Regions from separate parts of the Paenibacillus sp. FSL H7-0737 genome, predicted to be linked through region 1. Evidence: riboswitches for the same ligand, from Rfam matches in the RefSeq annotation. Region 1 holds a riboswitch; the other holds the start of a gene.
What was found. Region 1 has a riboswitch for S-adenosylmethionine ahead of metA (homoserine O-acetyltransferase MetA). Riboswitches for the same ligand answer to the same signal wherever they lie in the genome.

Region 1 (7,902 bases):
GAGCGATTGAAGCAGGCGGAACAAAGTTTGTATGTGGGATTGGTTATGAGGACGGTACCATTGTTGACCGAGTTAGCTTTCCGACAACAACACCGGAAGAAACGATGGGACTAGTAATAGACTATTTTAAAGAGAAGAATGTAGAAGCATTCGGAATCGGATCTTTTGGACCGATTGATCCCGTACTGGACAGCCCTACTTATGGTTACATAACAACGACACCAAAACCTCACTGGGGACAATATAATCTGGTAGGCACAATGGCTGAGCAATTTAACGTTCCGATCGGCTTTGACACGGATGTGAATGGTGCAGCGCTTGCGGAAAGTAAATGGGGAGCGGCTAAAGGTTTGGACAGCTGTCTTTATATTACGGTTGGGACAGGCATTGGAGCAGGAGCGGTTGTTGGCGGCCAGATGGTCCATGGATTGTCACATCCTGAGATGGGACATATTCTAGTTCGTAGACATCCAGAGGATACGTTTGAGGGTTACTGTCCTTATCATGGCGATTGTCTTGAAGGATTAGCCGCAGGTCCGGGGATCGGCAAACGCTGGGGACAACCGGCAGGAGAGCTACCAGTGGACCATCCGGCTTGGGAAATGGAAGCTCACTATCTTGCACATGCACTCATGAACTATGTGCTGATTCTGTCTCCTCAAAAAATCGTAATGGGCGGTGGTGTTATGAAGCAAAGCCACCTGTTCCCGTTAATTCGCACTAAGCTGCAAGAGTTATTGAGCGGATATGTTCAGCATCCATCGCTTAATATTGACATCGATAATTATGTTGTCTCACCAGGTCTTGGAGACAATGCAGGGCTTGCTGGAGCGATTGGATTGGCTACATTAGCTCTAGCTAGAAGCTAGTATAAAAAGACATTGACTGTTCGGTAATATATGGTATTCTAGGATCTAACAGTATAGCATTTAATGAGGGAGCACCTCTTTCGCGTTTATCGTGAGAGAGGTGCTTTTTTGCGTTCGGGGTCGGATTGAAAAAGGATTTGTTCGCTCCGAAGGAGGCTCTTCCCGGAAGGTTATTGTGCTTGCTGTAATGTTGAGAAAGGTAGGGATGAATATGCAAATTGTGTTTATGAACCGTTTATCCAGAATATCTGGAGTGGATCAAGAGGTGTACGCCCAGCTGTGGATTGGAGAGGAAGAGGGGATCTGGAGTTTGGGCTGGCGTGATTTTTCAGGTGGGGAGAATTACATTGAGAATTTGTGGTATGAAGGTGGTTCATGGAATGAGATGCTCTGTGTATACAGGCATGAGCTAGCAGTGAAGATGGGAGATGGCTATCGACCCTTAATCGATGGGATATTCCACGAGGAGGATAGTCTTACTGGGCGTAATCAGGAACAGCTGAAGCTTCAATATTACAGCGAACATTATGGCAATGAAGCCATTTATGAAGAGTTATGTGCTTGGCGCCGTGGTAAGGCTTCGAGTGAACGGAAGGCGCCCTATATTCTCGCCAGTAATCGTCTGTTGCGCTTGTTAAGTACATTTCTACCGCATACGCCAGAGGAACTGATGCAAATTCCGGGTGTTGGAGAAGGCAAGATAGCGCAGTTTGGGGCTGATTGGCTGGTTATAACTACTGCGGTGGCAAGGGAACATGCTTTCCCTCTAAATTGGGTGCATGAAGTAATTGAAGAGGAGTCTTTCGTCTCTTGGCTTTATAAACAGAAAGAAGTCAAATATAAGAAGCAGCTAGAACGACTGCGCTTGCGGAGGATTTTGCTGCAGGGGATCGAGAATGGGTTGGGCTTGGAACAGCTTAAGGTGAATAGTGGAGTGAACCGGCGTGAACTTATAGAAGCGGTAGAGGAGCTAGAAAGAGAAGGTTATTCCGTCGAGAAGCTAATCCATGTAGAGCTTGGCAATATGCCGCAGAATGAGCAGGATGCGATATGGAATGCCTATGTGGAGCTCGGGGATCTCTTCCTAAAACCGGTGTTACATAAGGTGTATGGTGACGACTTTTCCGCTGCTGAAGGATTGGATATTTATTATGAGCGTCTGCGATTGATCCGCATCCGTTTCCGTCGAGAGCAAACGCATAAAGTGGGCATAGCGACCAGTTTTTAAATTTGCGCATACCAAAAAGACGAAGGCTTCCTTATACCTTACGGTTACAGGTCCTTCGTCTTGCTTATTCGTCCGGTTCGTTTCATAGCCATTCCTTCTTGCGGAAAACATACAGCATCCCACAGCCTAACGTCAACATAACGCCTATAACGCCATAATAGCCATATTTCGTATGAAGCTCGGGCATATGATCAAAGTTCATACCGTAGATTCCGGTAATTACGGTCAGGGGCATGAATATTGTTGTAATCGCAGTAAATACTCTCATAATTTCATTCGCGCGGTTGGCGATACTGGATTGGTATGCCTCTCGTAAGTTGCCCATGAGATCGCGATACGTCTCAAAGGTTTCAGATATTTTAACCGCATTTTCATAAATGTCGCTAAAATATTTCTGCAGCTGATCATCAATCAGACGGAGGTCTTTTTTATTTAGGGTATTGATCACTTCTTTTTGTGGCCCCAGCATTTTCTTCAACCATAGAATTTCACTTCGCAGACCGATAATTTCACTGAGATGTGACTTCTTGGTATGCATGAGGATATCTTCTTCCAGCTTCTCAATCCGAGCTTCAATTCGGTCGCCGACGGAGAAATAGTTATCAACGACAAGGTCAATTAGCAAGTAAAGGAACATATCCGGTTCACTTACTTCTTGCTCCCAGAGCATAGGCTTCAGGATTCGTAGTTCATTGATCTTTTGTTTCGTGACAGTGATGATGTAATGTCTTCCAAGGAATACATTGAGCGCCCGTAGGAAAATTTCTTCATCGTCAAAGCGGATGCTATTTACAACTATAAAGTAGTGACTTTCGTATATTTCGATCTTTGGACGCTGATCCTCTTCGCTAAGGCAATCCTCAACAGCAAGATCATGTAGGTTGAACAAGGGCTGAAGCAGCTCCAAATCCTCAACATCGGCGTCAATCCAATAGAACCCTTCCGTTGGGGGTGTTAGTGTTTCATCAATTTCATCAATAGGTGTAAAAACCCCTGCATTTACCAGCCGGATTTTCATCTGATTTCACTCCTCCTATCCCCAGGTCTTCACTAGGGACTGCTAAATTAAGCACAGAGAAAAAAATCAGCTTGGCCGGCGGTACAATCAATACATAGGGCCAAATGACGTTTCGAGGGCATGAAGAAGAACTGCTCCCGCCGCCGGCAAGCTGATGATTATCCTGTGTGGTTGCTCATTCTGTACACATATTTGCGAGCTCGGGTCGCCTTCCATCCTTCTTCTCACCTCTTCTTTTCGTTCAGGTATGAAATACTTGTCTAGTATAACAACGGAGTATGCCTCTTTCAAGCAAATTTATTGTGATTTTGAGGCTTCTTCAGCATTGTATGGACTTGACGAAAAGGAGGTTCATGATTTAAAGTGAATTTTAAAGTAATTTAATTGAATACAGCTAAATCTTATCAAGAGCAGGTGGAGGGACTAGCCCTATGAAACCCGGCAACCGGCGTGTAAACGCACGGTGCTAATTCTTGCGGAATTTCTGCAGACGTCTAATCGTTTTCAGGAACATTCTGGCAGATGAGAGAGGCGCATATGACTGTAGATATGACCTTTCTCGATTTCCGAGGAAGGTCTTTTTATGTTCAGCAAGCCGCAGTGCGGCAAAATAACTAAATTCAGCTAAGGAGTGGAAAGACAATGCCAATTAAAATTCCCGACAGTTTACCGGCGAAAGAAGTACTATCCGGAGAAAATATTTTTGTGATGGACGAAAGTCAGGCTTTCCATCAGGATATCCGTCCACTACGGATTGCTATTCTGAACCTCATGCCGACTAAAGAGACGACAGAGACTCAATTGCTGCGTTTAATTGGAAATTCGCCACTACAAGTTGATGTTACTTTATTGCATCCGCGTTCCCATATTTCCAAGAATACTTCTGCTGAACATTTGAAGAGCTTTTACAAAACCTTTGACGAGATCAGCCACCGCCGTTTGGATGGTTTAATCGTTACAGGTGCTCCTGTAGAACAAATGGAGTTCGAGGAAGTATCGTATTGGGAAGAACTGAAAGAGATTTTTGAATGGAGCAAGGACAATGTGACTTCAACCATGCATATTTGTTGGGCGGCACAGGCAGGCTTATATCATCATTTTGGTGTTCGTAAAGTGGCATTGCCTGAGAAATGTTTTGGCGTCTTCCCTCATACGATTAATCAAAATAACATTAAACTGTTGCGCGGCTTTGACGAGGTATTCCATGTACCACACTCTCGTCATACCGATGTCTCCCGTGAAGATATTGAGAATAATCCAGATCTGCAGATTCTGGCGGAATCCGAAGAAGCTGGTATGTATCTAGTGGCTACAAACGACGGTAAACAAATATTTGTGACCGGACATTCCGAATACGATCCTCTATCCTTGAAATGGGAATATGACCGTGATGTGTCTAGAGGGATGGAGATGGCTTTGCCGAAACATTACTTCCCTAAAGATGATCCAGAACGTACACCTCCAGCAGTGTGGCGTGCGCATGCTAATTTATTATTCTCTAACTGGCTCAATTACTATGTATATCAAGAAACGCCTTATGATATCGACCCGATTGTTTACTAATAATAGCGCTACAATATAAATTAGGAGGCATTAATCATGGATGACAAACTTAGGATTGAAAGTAGACTGGCTCAAATAGGTTCTCAAGAAGATCCAGCCACAGGAGCAATTAATTTTCCGATTTATAATGCAACGGCATTTCGTCATCCAAAACTCGGTCAGAGCACAGGGTTTGATTATAGCCGTACCAAGAGTCCGACCCGTTCAGTGCTTGAGAATGCAGCTGCAGAACTGGAATCCGGAGATGCAGGATTTGCTTGTAGCTCAGGGATGGCAGCGATACAAACGGTGCTTACCTTGTTTGCTCAAGGCGACCATCTGATCGTTTCGCTGGATCTTTACGGCGGTACCTATCGTTTGTTGGAACGGATTATGTCCAAGTTTGGAATCACTGCTTCATATGTAGACACGAATGATTTGGATGCACTGGAAACTTCGCGTCGTCCAAATACGAAAGCTGTATTTATTGAAACGCCAACGAACCCACTTATGATGATCACGGATATTGAAGCCGTGTGCACTTGGGCACGTCATCATGGGTTACTTAGCATTGTAGATAATACGCTGCTGACTCCATTCTTCCAACGGCCTATAGAATTAGGTGCGGATATTGTAGTTCATAGCGCTACTAAGTATTTGGGTGGTCATAATGATGTACTGGCAGGCCTGATTGTATCCAAGGGTGTAGAATTATCAGCTGAATTAGCTATTCTACATAACTCTATTGGCGCCGTGCTCGGACCAACAGACAGTTATCAGTTGATGAGGGGCTTGAAGACATTGGCGCTGCGTATGGAGCGTCACGAAAGCAATGCATTAGCGATCGCTCACTACTTATTAGAGCATCCAGCGATTGCGGAAGTGTTTCATCCAGGATTGCCTGATCATCCAGGACATGAAATCCAGAATCGCCAATCTTCAGGCAATACCGGTATTTTTTCTTTCAAATTAAAAGATGCCAGATACGTAGAGCCGCTTCTTCGTCATATTCGTCTTATTGCATTCGCAGAAAGCTTGGGCGGTGTAGAGTCACTGATGACTTATCCGGCTGTACAAACGCATGCTGATATTCCTGTGGAGATTCGAAATGCTGTGGGTGTAGATGATCGTTTACTGCGCTTCTCCGTCGGTATTGAACATGCAGAGGATTTGATTGCTGATCTTAGCCAAGCACTAGAAGCCGCTAGGGCAGAAATTGAGTCCAAGTAACAGGAAGAAATGTTCAATCGAGTGTTAGTGGAGAAATAGAGTATAACTAGCAGTATCGCTTAGTGCGATGCTGCTTTTCTTCTGGATAGGAATTTGCGAAGAATGTAAAAGCATTTTTCAAGCTGTTCAGATTGTGATACGATGAGGAAATGAACTGTTCAATTGTATGAGAAAGGGTTGTCACCTTGAAAAAAGAGACAACGTTTTTTCTTCCTGTAATTTTGTGATTCTACCATACCCCTAAGGGTTTAGAAGGAGGATGCGAACGATGAGTGCGATAGATCTTATTTTGGACAAAGCCCTACGGGGTGAACGTCTCCAATTGGAAGATACCATCCGGCTGTTCGAGAGCAACGAAATTGAGAAAATGGGTGCAGCTGCAAACACCATAATGGAACGCTGGCATCCAGACCCGATGGCCACGTTTGTAATTGGTCGTAATATTAACTATACGAATGTATGTGATGTCTACTGCCGTTTCTGCGCATTTTATCGCAGACCGGGCTCTGATGAGGGTTATGTATTGCCGGATGAGACGATTTACCAAAAAATCGCTGAGACTATCGCTGTAAATGGTACAGAAATACTGATGCAAGGCGGTACGAACCCAAATCTTCCTTTCAGCTATTATACCGATATACTTCGCGGAATTAAGCAACGTTTTCCTGAGATTACAATGCATTCCTTCTCTCCTGCTGAGATTATGAAGATGAAGGAAGTATCTGGATTATCGCTCGAGGAAGTTGTGCGTGAAATCCATGCTGCTGGCCTGGATTCACTACCAGGTGGTGGAGCGGAAATTCTCGATGATCGCACACGCCGCAAGATCAGCCGACTTAAAGGCTCATGGCGCGAGTGGATGGATGTCATGCAGACAGCGCATAAGATCGGTATGAATACGACAGCTACGATGGTCATTGGACTTGGTGAAAGTATGGAAGAACGGGCATTACACTTACTTCGTGTGCGTGAGGCTCAGGACGAGTGTATTGCCAACAAGTATGATTCAGAGGGTTTCTTGGCCTTTATCTCTTGGACCTTCCAACCGGACAATACCAACCTGAAGCTGGATAGACAAACGCCTGAAGAATATCTGAAGACGGTAGCCATAAGTCGCCTTGTTCTAGACAATATTAAAAACTTCCAGTCCTCTTGGGTAACAATGGGACCAGAGGTCGGTAAGCTTTCCCTTCAATATGGCTGCAACGATTTCGGTAGTACGATGATTGAAGAAAACGTAGTATCTTCTGCGGGCGCGACCTACAAGGTCAATATCGAATCGATTACTCAGCTGATCCGCGAAGCAGGCAAAATCCCGGCACAGCGGAATACACGCTACGATATTCTGCGCGTGTTCGATGATGCTAATGCGAAGATTGATAATGATTTCATCATGCAGAACTAATATATAAATTAAATCAACGCTTGTTGCTCGTTAATCCGTTTAGTGGATGATTGAGCAGCAAGCGTTTTTTGTATGGTTAAGATTTCGAAGGTTTATTTTACCTGTGAACATAAATTCATTATTTTATTACATTTCTGTATACACATTATTATCCAAAAATGATATCATAATCATATCAAAAGAATATCTTATGGGGGTGCTTTTTTATGAAGGAGAAAACGCTTCGTCCTGTCAGCGGATTTTGGGTTATCGCATTAATTGCAGTTTGTTTGGCTGGTGGAATCTATGGTGCTGTTCAGGAGTATATTGCAGTACCGGTCATTCTGTTCGTTGTATCAGCAATACTATGTACGAGTATTACGGTTGTACAACCTAATAAGTCGGTTGTAGTCACCTTTTTCGGCAAATATGTAGGGACTATTGCAACGAGTGGACTGTTCGCAGTTATTCCGTTCAGCGTACGTAAGACGGTTTCCCTACGCGTTCGTAACTTTAACAGTGTGAAGCTCAAGGTCAATGATGTTGAAGGTAATCCGATTGAAATTGCTGCAGTTATCGTCTTTAAGGTGATTAACTCCGCTAAAGCCCTCTTTGATGTAGATAAATACAT
Region 2 (7,902 bases), 2.9 Mb from region 1:
GAAAGAGTCTTTCGTAAAAGGCACGCTTATCCTTGCTGCTGCAGCTTTGGTGGCAAGGGTACTCGGGCTTGTTCAGCGGGTGCCGCTGGATCATATTTTTGATGATGTGGGGAGAGCATCATTTGGGGTATCGAACAATATCTATTTAATGCTGCTCACCGTGGCTACAGCAGGTATTCCAAGTACGCTCAGTAAAATGGTCTCCGAGCGGTACGCTCTGAATCGTCCTGAAGAGGCGAGACAAGTGTATCATGCAGCATTGCTATTTTCAGTAGCAGCAGGGGTAATCATGACGGCCTTGCTGTACATAGGCGCTCCGTTCTATGCGACACATATTGCTGATGTACCTGAATCAGCGATGGCAGTTAGGGCTATTGCACCTGCGCTTTTACTTTTTCCGGCAATTGCCATGATGCGTGGATATTTTCAAGGGCGCAACAATATGATGGCTGGTGGTATTTCACAGATTGTAGAGCAGTTCGCTCGCGTACTAGTCGCTATTTTACTAGCTTATATTCTATTACAGCAGGGGTATAACAATACAACTATAGCTGCGGGAGCATCCTTCGGTAGCGTAATTGGTAGTATTGCAGCATTTGGTGTCATGATTTATTTTGCAATCAAGCTGCGCCGAGAGGATAAACAGCAAGGATTAAATTACAATACCACTCAAAAATTGCCGATTTGGGGAATTTACAAAGATATTTTCACACTATCAATTCCGATCGTGCTCTCTTCACTTACGATTCCCGTAGTGAATGTGATTGATACTTCTTTGGCTGTTCCACTGCTTATTGATCAGATGGGCAGAGAGAGTGCAACAGCAGCTTTGGGTATACTAACCACGCGTGCTCAAAGTGTGGCCGGAATTCCGCCGGTACTAGCCATTGCGCTAGGTACCTCGCTGATTCCGATCATTTCAGCTGCCTATGCCCGTCGTGATGAGGGACACTTGAAGAAGCAAATTACACTTGCTTTGCGGATTTCTATCCTGACAGGGATGCCAATTGTGTTGGCACTTGTGGCAGCAGCTTATTCTGTAAACGGGTTATTGTTCAGCAGCTTGGACGGAAGCGGAATTGTGGCGATGCTTACGATTGGAACGATCTTTCAGATCACCATGATGACAACGAACTCCATCTTGCTCGGTATGGGCAAATCACGCATTTCAATGTATTATGTGCTAGTGGGTATTATTGTTAAATTAGTCGCAAGCTTCTTACTAAGTAAGATATTTGGGATCTACGGGATTATCGGCGCAACAGCACTTTGTTTCGTAGTTATTACTATTCTTAACTTACGGATGCTGAAATCCATTGTACCTTTCGAAATTATGGGTAAACGGTGGGGCGGCTTCGCAATTGCGGTTCTGGTGTCCGGTGGTATTGGTTTTGGACTTAACCAAGCTGGAATTCTGTTAACAGATCTAATGCCTGCACGTCTGGCATTTCTGATCACTTGTCTTGTTGTAGGGGCCGCAGTTGTTGTTATTTATCTGGTCATGCTAATTGTACTGGGTGTGCTTACTAAACAGGAAATCTCCAGTTATCCGCGTGCATTGCAAAAATTGCTCCATCCGCTGATGAAATTGCAGCCTGCGCGTGTTCGTATGAGAGAATAAGTTTGACTTCTGCATGACATTTTGCTTCACTTAAAGAATAGAAATTTGACAGATATGGAAGAAAGGACTGAACAAGCTATGGACAAAATTAGTTCTCCTGCTGAATTTCAGGTAGCCATTCAATCTCCTCGATTAACTGTAGCCATCTTCAAGGCGGACTGGTGCTCGGATTGTAAATTTATCGATCCTTTTATTCCTGAGGTAGAGCAAGCCTATGCAGATCGTCTAACGCTGGTTGAGGTTGACGTTGATGCTGTGGGTGACGTTAGTCAGGAACAAAATATTATGGGTATTCCAAGCTTTGTCGCGTATTCCGATGGACGTGAATTGGTTAGATTCGTTAATAAATTACGTAAATCCCGCGAGGAAATTGAGAATTTCCTGGATAAAGCGGTTCAAGTGCATCAAAGCCTTCAACAGTAATTCCGGAAAACCACCGCTTTCGCCTGTTCGAGCAAAAGCGGTGGTTTTTTAAGATGCTTCTTCATTACTAAAAACTGCGGGTGATATTTTTGTCGACAAATCAGTTGAAATGGCTTAGTTATCTTACTTGCCTTATCATGTTCCTCGCTGTACTAGGGGGAGCGGTTGTAACGAAGACTGGATCGGGATTGGAATGTGGAAATGAATGGCCGCTCTGTCATGGGAAATTGATTCCGGCCTATACTGTAGGTTCGATGATTGAATACACCCATCGCTTGTTTAGCGGATTGGCAGGGTTATTGTCACTTGCCTCGATGATTGCCTTTTGGCGTTATGCTCGAAATCGGCGGGACTTGTTAGTATATGCATTCATGACGTTGCTGTTTGTAATTGTTCAAGGTGGTATGGGAGCGCTTGCAGTGATTAAATCCCAATCTGCTGCTGTAATGGCACTACATATGGGCTTTTCTTTGATCGCTTTTTCAAGTTCTCTAATGCTGGCTCTAGGAACTAAAAGGCGACATGAAGCAGGTGAGTACGATCCTAAGATGGAGCTTCAGAAGCAACCCGTCAGTAAGGCTTTCCGCAATTTAACCTGCTTTACGGCCTTTTATTCCTATGTTGTTGTTTATATTGGAGCCTTTGTTAGTCATACGGATTCGCGCGGTGGATGTTCTGGCTGGCCGCTCTGTAACGGTGAATGGGTTCCCGAGCTTTCCGGGGGAGTAGGTATTGTTTTTACGCACCGGATTGCGGCTTTGATCTTATTCATTCTTACTGCGGTGCTTGGACATTTAGCTTTTTGGAAACATAAGGATTACCCAGAGCTAAGAGCTCTTGGCGTAGCGGCTGTTCTGCTGTGCTTGATGCAGGTATTTAGTGGAGCTGCTGTTGTTTACACACTAGATAATGAAAGATTGTACATATTTGCCGCTTTGGCTCATATTTTGTTGATCGCTAGTTTGTTTGGTGTCTTATGTTATATGAGTGTAAGAGTCTGGCAGCTGAATCGCGCGAGAAATGTAGTTGTTGAAAAAAATCCAACGAATCCAATGACACCGTTGTAACACCCTTGGTAGAAAGTTCCCACCGTGGATAGAGTCGCTTTACCTTCGGAATAATAAAGTGGAAATCGGTATATCGTGGTGCTGGACAAAACTTTAGGAGGACTGGGATATGCTGCGGGTTATACTTGGAGAGCCGCCTCGAAAGAACAGCGGTGTATTGGCTGACGCGATGGAGAACATGGCCACATTTGCAGCCTTACTGCGCAAGGAAATGAACGCTCATGAGGATAATGACCATGAATACCGCAAGCTGGAGATTTGGACACGTGGACTGATCTCCTCATTGGATGAATTGGAGCAAAGCTGGTTCGCAGCTGCTTTTTACCGGAAATCGGTAATCGCTGGTTATATGGACGATATGTCACCAGTGGAACAAGGCGATTATGCGCGGTATGTTTATTTTTATAAAGATGGATTTATTCGTGTGTTCTCTCTTCTGGACAAGCTTGGAACGGTACTGAATCATTTTTATGACCTCAAAACCTCCAAATTAAAAACGCACTTTTCTTATTTTACAGTACTGCGTCAACTTCAGTTATTGAATGTGCATCCTGCATTAGCGGATCAACTGGAACAGATCAAGAACTCTTATCGTGATCCACTGGAGAATCTACGCAAGCGCAGAAATGCTGAAATTCATTATATGAATTCCGAAATGCAGGATGATTTATGGCAGCGACATCAAGGCTTGCATGACAAAATTCAGCTTGAGGATTTAGATAGCCATCTTGAGGATTTGAAGCAGTCCCTTGAAATGAACTGTAAAACATTAATCGCGGCATTCAGCTACAGCAATGAACAGCTGCGTAAGGAAATCAGCAAGGCAAAGCGTGTACAATCCTAAGCGTTCAAGATATTTCCTTTTGACAAAAAACAAGAAACTTACTATACTTATGCTTGCATTAAAGTCTGTACGAATTCAAACATAAAATTTCATACTCTATATCTTATCGAGAGTGGCGGAGGGATAGGCCCGATGAAGCCCGGCAACCGATTTGTATACAGCGCGATTAGCGTTATGTACAAATGTCATGGTGCTAATTCCTACAATGACGCAAGGTTTGTGGTCGTTGGCAGATGAGAAGGCATTGTCTAAATAAACACACAGAGCCTCTTGCGATCTGCATCGATCGTCGGAGGTTTTTTTGTATGGAATAAGTGAATTATAAAGGGGGCGACGAGCGTTGATTAATCTAAAAGGAATAACAAAGGTATATGGAAAAGGCAGCCATGCGGCTTCAGCACTTTCCGGATTGAATTTGTCTATCGAAAAAGGTGAAATATTCGGAGTTATTGGCCATTCTGGAGCGGGGAAAAGTACATTGATCCGTTGCATTAATCTGTTGGAGCGTCCGACAGAAGGGGAAGTTTGGGTAGATGGCATTGAACTAACCAAGCTTACTCAAGGTCAGCTGCAGGAACAACGGCGCAAAATTGGGATGATTTTTCAACATTTCAATCTGCTATCTTCTGCAACGGTGTACGATAACATTGCTTTTCCTCTGCGACTCACAGGCACTTCGAGAGCAGATATTGATACTAAAGTGAAAGATTTGCTTGCCTTAGTGGGGCTTGAAGAACACCGGGATAAATACCCCTCCCAATTATCAGGCGGACAAAAGCAACGGGTGGGCATCGCACGGGCACTTGCCAGCGACCCCGATGTGCTGCTGTGTGACGAAGCAACCTCTGCGCTTGATCCACAAACGACAGACTCTATTCTTAAGCTATTGCTCGATATTAATAAACGATTCCATCTGACCATTGTGCTGATCACTCACGAAATGCACGTGATTCAGAGCATCTGCGACCGTGTTGCGGTCATTCATGGTGGTGGTATCGTTGAGCAAGGTAAAGTCACGGAGGTATTCCTGAAGCCGCAGCATGAGGTCACTCGCGATTTCATTCGCAGTGAATCACAGAATGAGGGACCCCTTCGTACGGCGCTTGACGCTGCTGCTGGGGACAACTCTCAGGCCGTCAAAATTACTTTTTTCGGAGAGAAGACCTACGGCTCTGCACTTTCCAATGTAGTACGTGAGACAGGTGTTAGCTTCGCCATTCTGCATGGTACCATCTCAACGATAAAAGACGTACCTTATGGACAAATGATTGTTCGGTTCGAAGGTCCAGCTGAAGCGATCGCTGTGACGATAGCCGAACTAACCGCTCAAGGCCTTGAAGTGGAGGTGATTTCGTAATGAATTTCGCAGACTTAAACTGGCAAGAAATGATGGATGCTACAGTTGCTACCTTGCAAATGTTAATATTCTCTGGATTGTTCACAATTATTCTTGGTTTACCACTCGGAATTCTATTGTATTTATGGGGAAGATCGAATAGTATAGTAATCAGAGTAATTTACTCGGTCTTATCTTTCTTTGTAAACATCTTGCGTTCCGTACCGTTTATCATTTTGATGGTGGCTTTAATTCCTTTTAGCAAAACTATCGTTGGAACCTCCATTGGAGTACTTGGTACGATTCCACCGCTCGTGATTGGTGCAGCTCCATTCTTTGCTCGCTTGGTGGAAACGGCATTAAGAGAAGTGGATCGTGGAGTAATCGAAGCGGCGCAAGGGATGGGAGCATCCACGAATCAGATCGTTATGCGTGTTCTTTTGCCAGAGGCTCGTCCAGGTCTGCTCGCTGGGGTTACGATCACACTGGTTACACTGGTCTCCTATACGGCAATGTCCGGGATGGTAGGCGGCGGCGGGTTAGGGGATCTAGCGATTCGTTACGGATATTACCGATATGAGAAGGAAGTTATGATTATCTCTGTAGTCTTAATGGTCATACTGGTGCAACTGCTACAAATGGCCGGTGATCGACTAGTACGACATTTCACACGGAAATAAGGTACGTCCATATATAGCCTTATTCATACAAATACCAAGGATAAGAGGGGGATTTAAAATGAAAAAATTACTACTTACTTTTTTTAGTCTGACACTGGTTGTGGTGCTGGCTGCTTGCGGCAATAACAATAATGCTTCTAACTCGGCTGCTACTAATGCACCAAAAGATGGTGCTGCAACTGAGTCATCTGCAGAACCTGTAAAATTGGTGGTTGGTGCTTCACCTGTTCCACACGCTGAGATCCTAAAAGCTATTGCTCCATTGCTTGAAGCGCAAGGAATTAAATTAGAAATCAAAGAATTCACTGACTATGTTCAACCAAACGTTCAGCTTTCAGAGAAGAATCTGGATGCTAACTTCTTCCAACATCAACCTTACCTGGATGACCAGAATCAAAAGAACGGTTCGGATCTAGTTTCTGTTACAGCCGTTCACGTTGAACCTTTTGGTGCTTATTCCAAAAAAATCAAATCCATCGACGAGCTGGCTGATGGTGCGAAAGTAGCCATCCCGAATGATGCTACAAACGGTGGTCGTGCACTGATCCTGCTTGCCAAAAATGGACTGATTTCTTTGAAAGATGATACCAACATCACATCTACCCAAGCAGATATCACTGAGAATAAGAAAAATCTTAAAATCATTGAGCTAGATGCAGCAATGTTAGGTCGTCAATTGGATGAAGTAGATCTTGCCTTGATTAACACTAACTATGCTTTGGAAGCTAACCTAGTTCCTACTAAAGATGCATTGTTCATCGAGGGAACGGATTCCCCTTATGCTAACATCTTGGTAGCTCGTCCTGACAATAAAGATTCCGATGCAATCAAAAAGCTTGCCGCTGCACTGAATTCTCCAGAAGCTAAAGCTTTTATTGAAGAGCAGTACAAAGGCTCGATCATTCCAGCATTTTAAGACAGAAAGCTAACTTAATCTCTAATACAGCATAAAACCCGCTGCCTAATGGCATGCGGGTTTTATGCTGTATGTTGTAGGGGAAGGCTAAATCCTCTATAATAAGAAAATCCCGATCTCCTGAAGAGGAGGATCGGGAATGATATTGAATGGGATTAGAATACTTGCATAACTTCTTGTACGCCTTCTACTTCTTCAAGAAGGGCGCGTTCAATCCCGGCTTTCAAGGTGATCGTGGAGCTTGGGCAGCTGCCGCAGGCACCCATAAGTTTCAACTTAACGATGCCGTCTTCTACATCGACCAGTTCAACGTCGCCGCCATCGCGTTGCAGGAACGGACGAAGCTTATCCAGCACTTCCAATACTTCATCATACATTTCGGTGCTTTGTGCATTCTCACTCATTTCTCAATCACTCCTTTCGTAAGTTCATTATAGTACAAAAAGTTAAAAAATAAAATGGTTAGGCGGAATAGGGAGATCATCATGAGACCAATTATTGAATTTTGTGCCAGTAACATGGGTCACGGAACAGACAAGCTAATGCATAAGCTGGAGGAAAATCCAGATTACGATGTGATCGAATACGGATGCCTGAACAATTGTGGGGAATGTTATTTAACCCCGTTTGCCATGGTTGAAGGGGACATCGTTGCAGCAGATACTGTTGACGAGCTAGAAAAGAAAATTGATACTAAAATCAAAGAGCTAGAGGCTTGGTTTAATATGGATCTTGATTAAATGCTTTTTGTGGAAAATAAAGGGCTGCTCTTTTTCGTATTTATAACGGAAAAGAGCAGCCCTTAGGTTTATCCTAAAGTGCGTTTTGACATCCAGAGTACCCCGCTCTTAAGGATACGGGGAACCCGTCCTTTTACGGAGCGCTGGCCCATCAGACCAAATCCAGCTTTCTTGCCTAGTGAGCCTAAGGTACCCTTTAGACGAATAGGATGAAGCTTAGGGGTCTCGCCGCGCCACATGGCTTGAATAACCTGAGCAACCTGCTCACCCTGCGC

Region 2: it holds a riboswitch for S-adenosylmethionine, as region 1 does, so the genes downstream of both, H70737_RS24755 (methionine ABC transporter ATP-binding protein) here and metA (homoserine O-acetyltransferase MetA) in region 1, are expected to answer to the same signal.

What each region holds. Positions count from the first base shown of each region.
Region 1 is NZ_CP009279.1:1,849,562-1,857,463, forward strand. It holds gene H70737_RS08015 (ROK family protein) at 1-869, shown strand, start outside; gene H70737_RS08020 (HRDC domain-containing protein) at 1,081-2,097, shown strand; gene corA (magnesium/cobalt transporter CorA) at 2,180-3,115, opposite strand; SAM riboswitch class I at 3,514-3,644, shown strand; gene metA (homoserine O-acetyltransferase MetA) at 3,758-4,678, shown strand; gene H70737_RS08035 (aminotransferase class I/II-fold pyridoxal phosphate-dependent enzyme) at 4,715-5,887, shown strand; gene mqnC (cyclic dehypoxanthinyl futalosine synthase) at 6,156-7,292, shown strand; gene H70737_RS08045 (SPFH domain-containing protein) at 7,499-7,902, shown strand, end outside.
Region 2 is NZ_CP009279.1:5,666,038-5,673,939, reverse strand. It holds gene H70737_RS24775 (putative polysaccharide biosynthesis protein) at 1-1,621, shown strand, start outside; gene H70737_RS24770 (thioredoxin family protein) at 1,700-2,044, shown strand; gene H70737_RS24765 (COX15/CtaA family protein) at 2,134-3,111, shown strand; gene H70737_RS24760 (Cthe_2314 family HEPN domain-containing protein) at 3,221-3,955, shown strand; SAM riboswitch class I at 4,056-4,195, shown strand; gene H70737_RS24755 (methionine ABC transporter ATP-binding protein) at 4,296-5,312, shown strand; gene H70737_RS24750 (methionine ABC transporter permease) at 5,312-5,971, shown strand; gene H70737_RS24745 (MetQ/NlpA family ABC transporter substrate-binding protein) at 6,030-6,887, shown strand; gene H70737_RS24740 (NifU family protein) at 7,043-7,291, opposite strand; gene H70737_RS24735 (YuzB family protein) at 7,373-7,627, shown strand; gene H70737_RS24730 (NAD(P)/FAD-dependent oxidoreductase) at 7,696-7,902, opposite strand, start outside.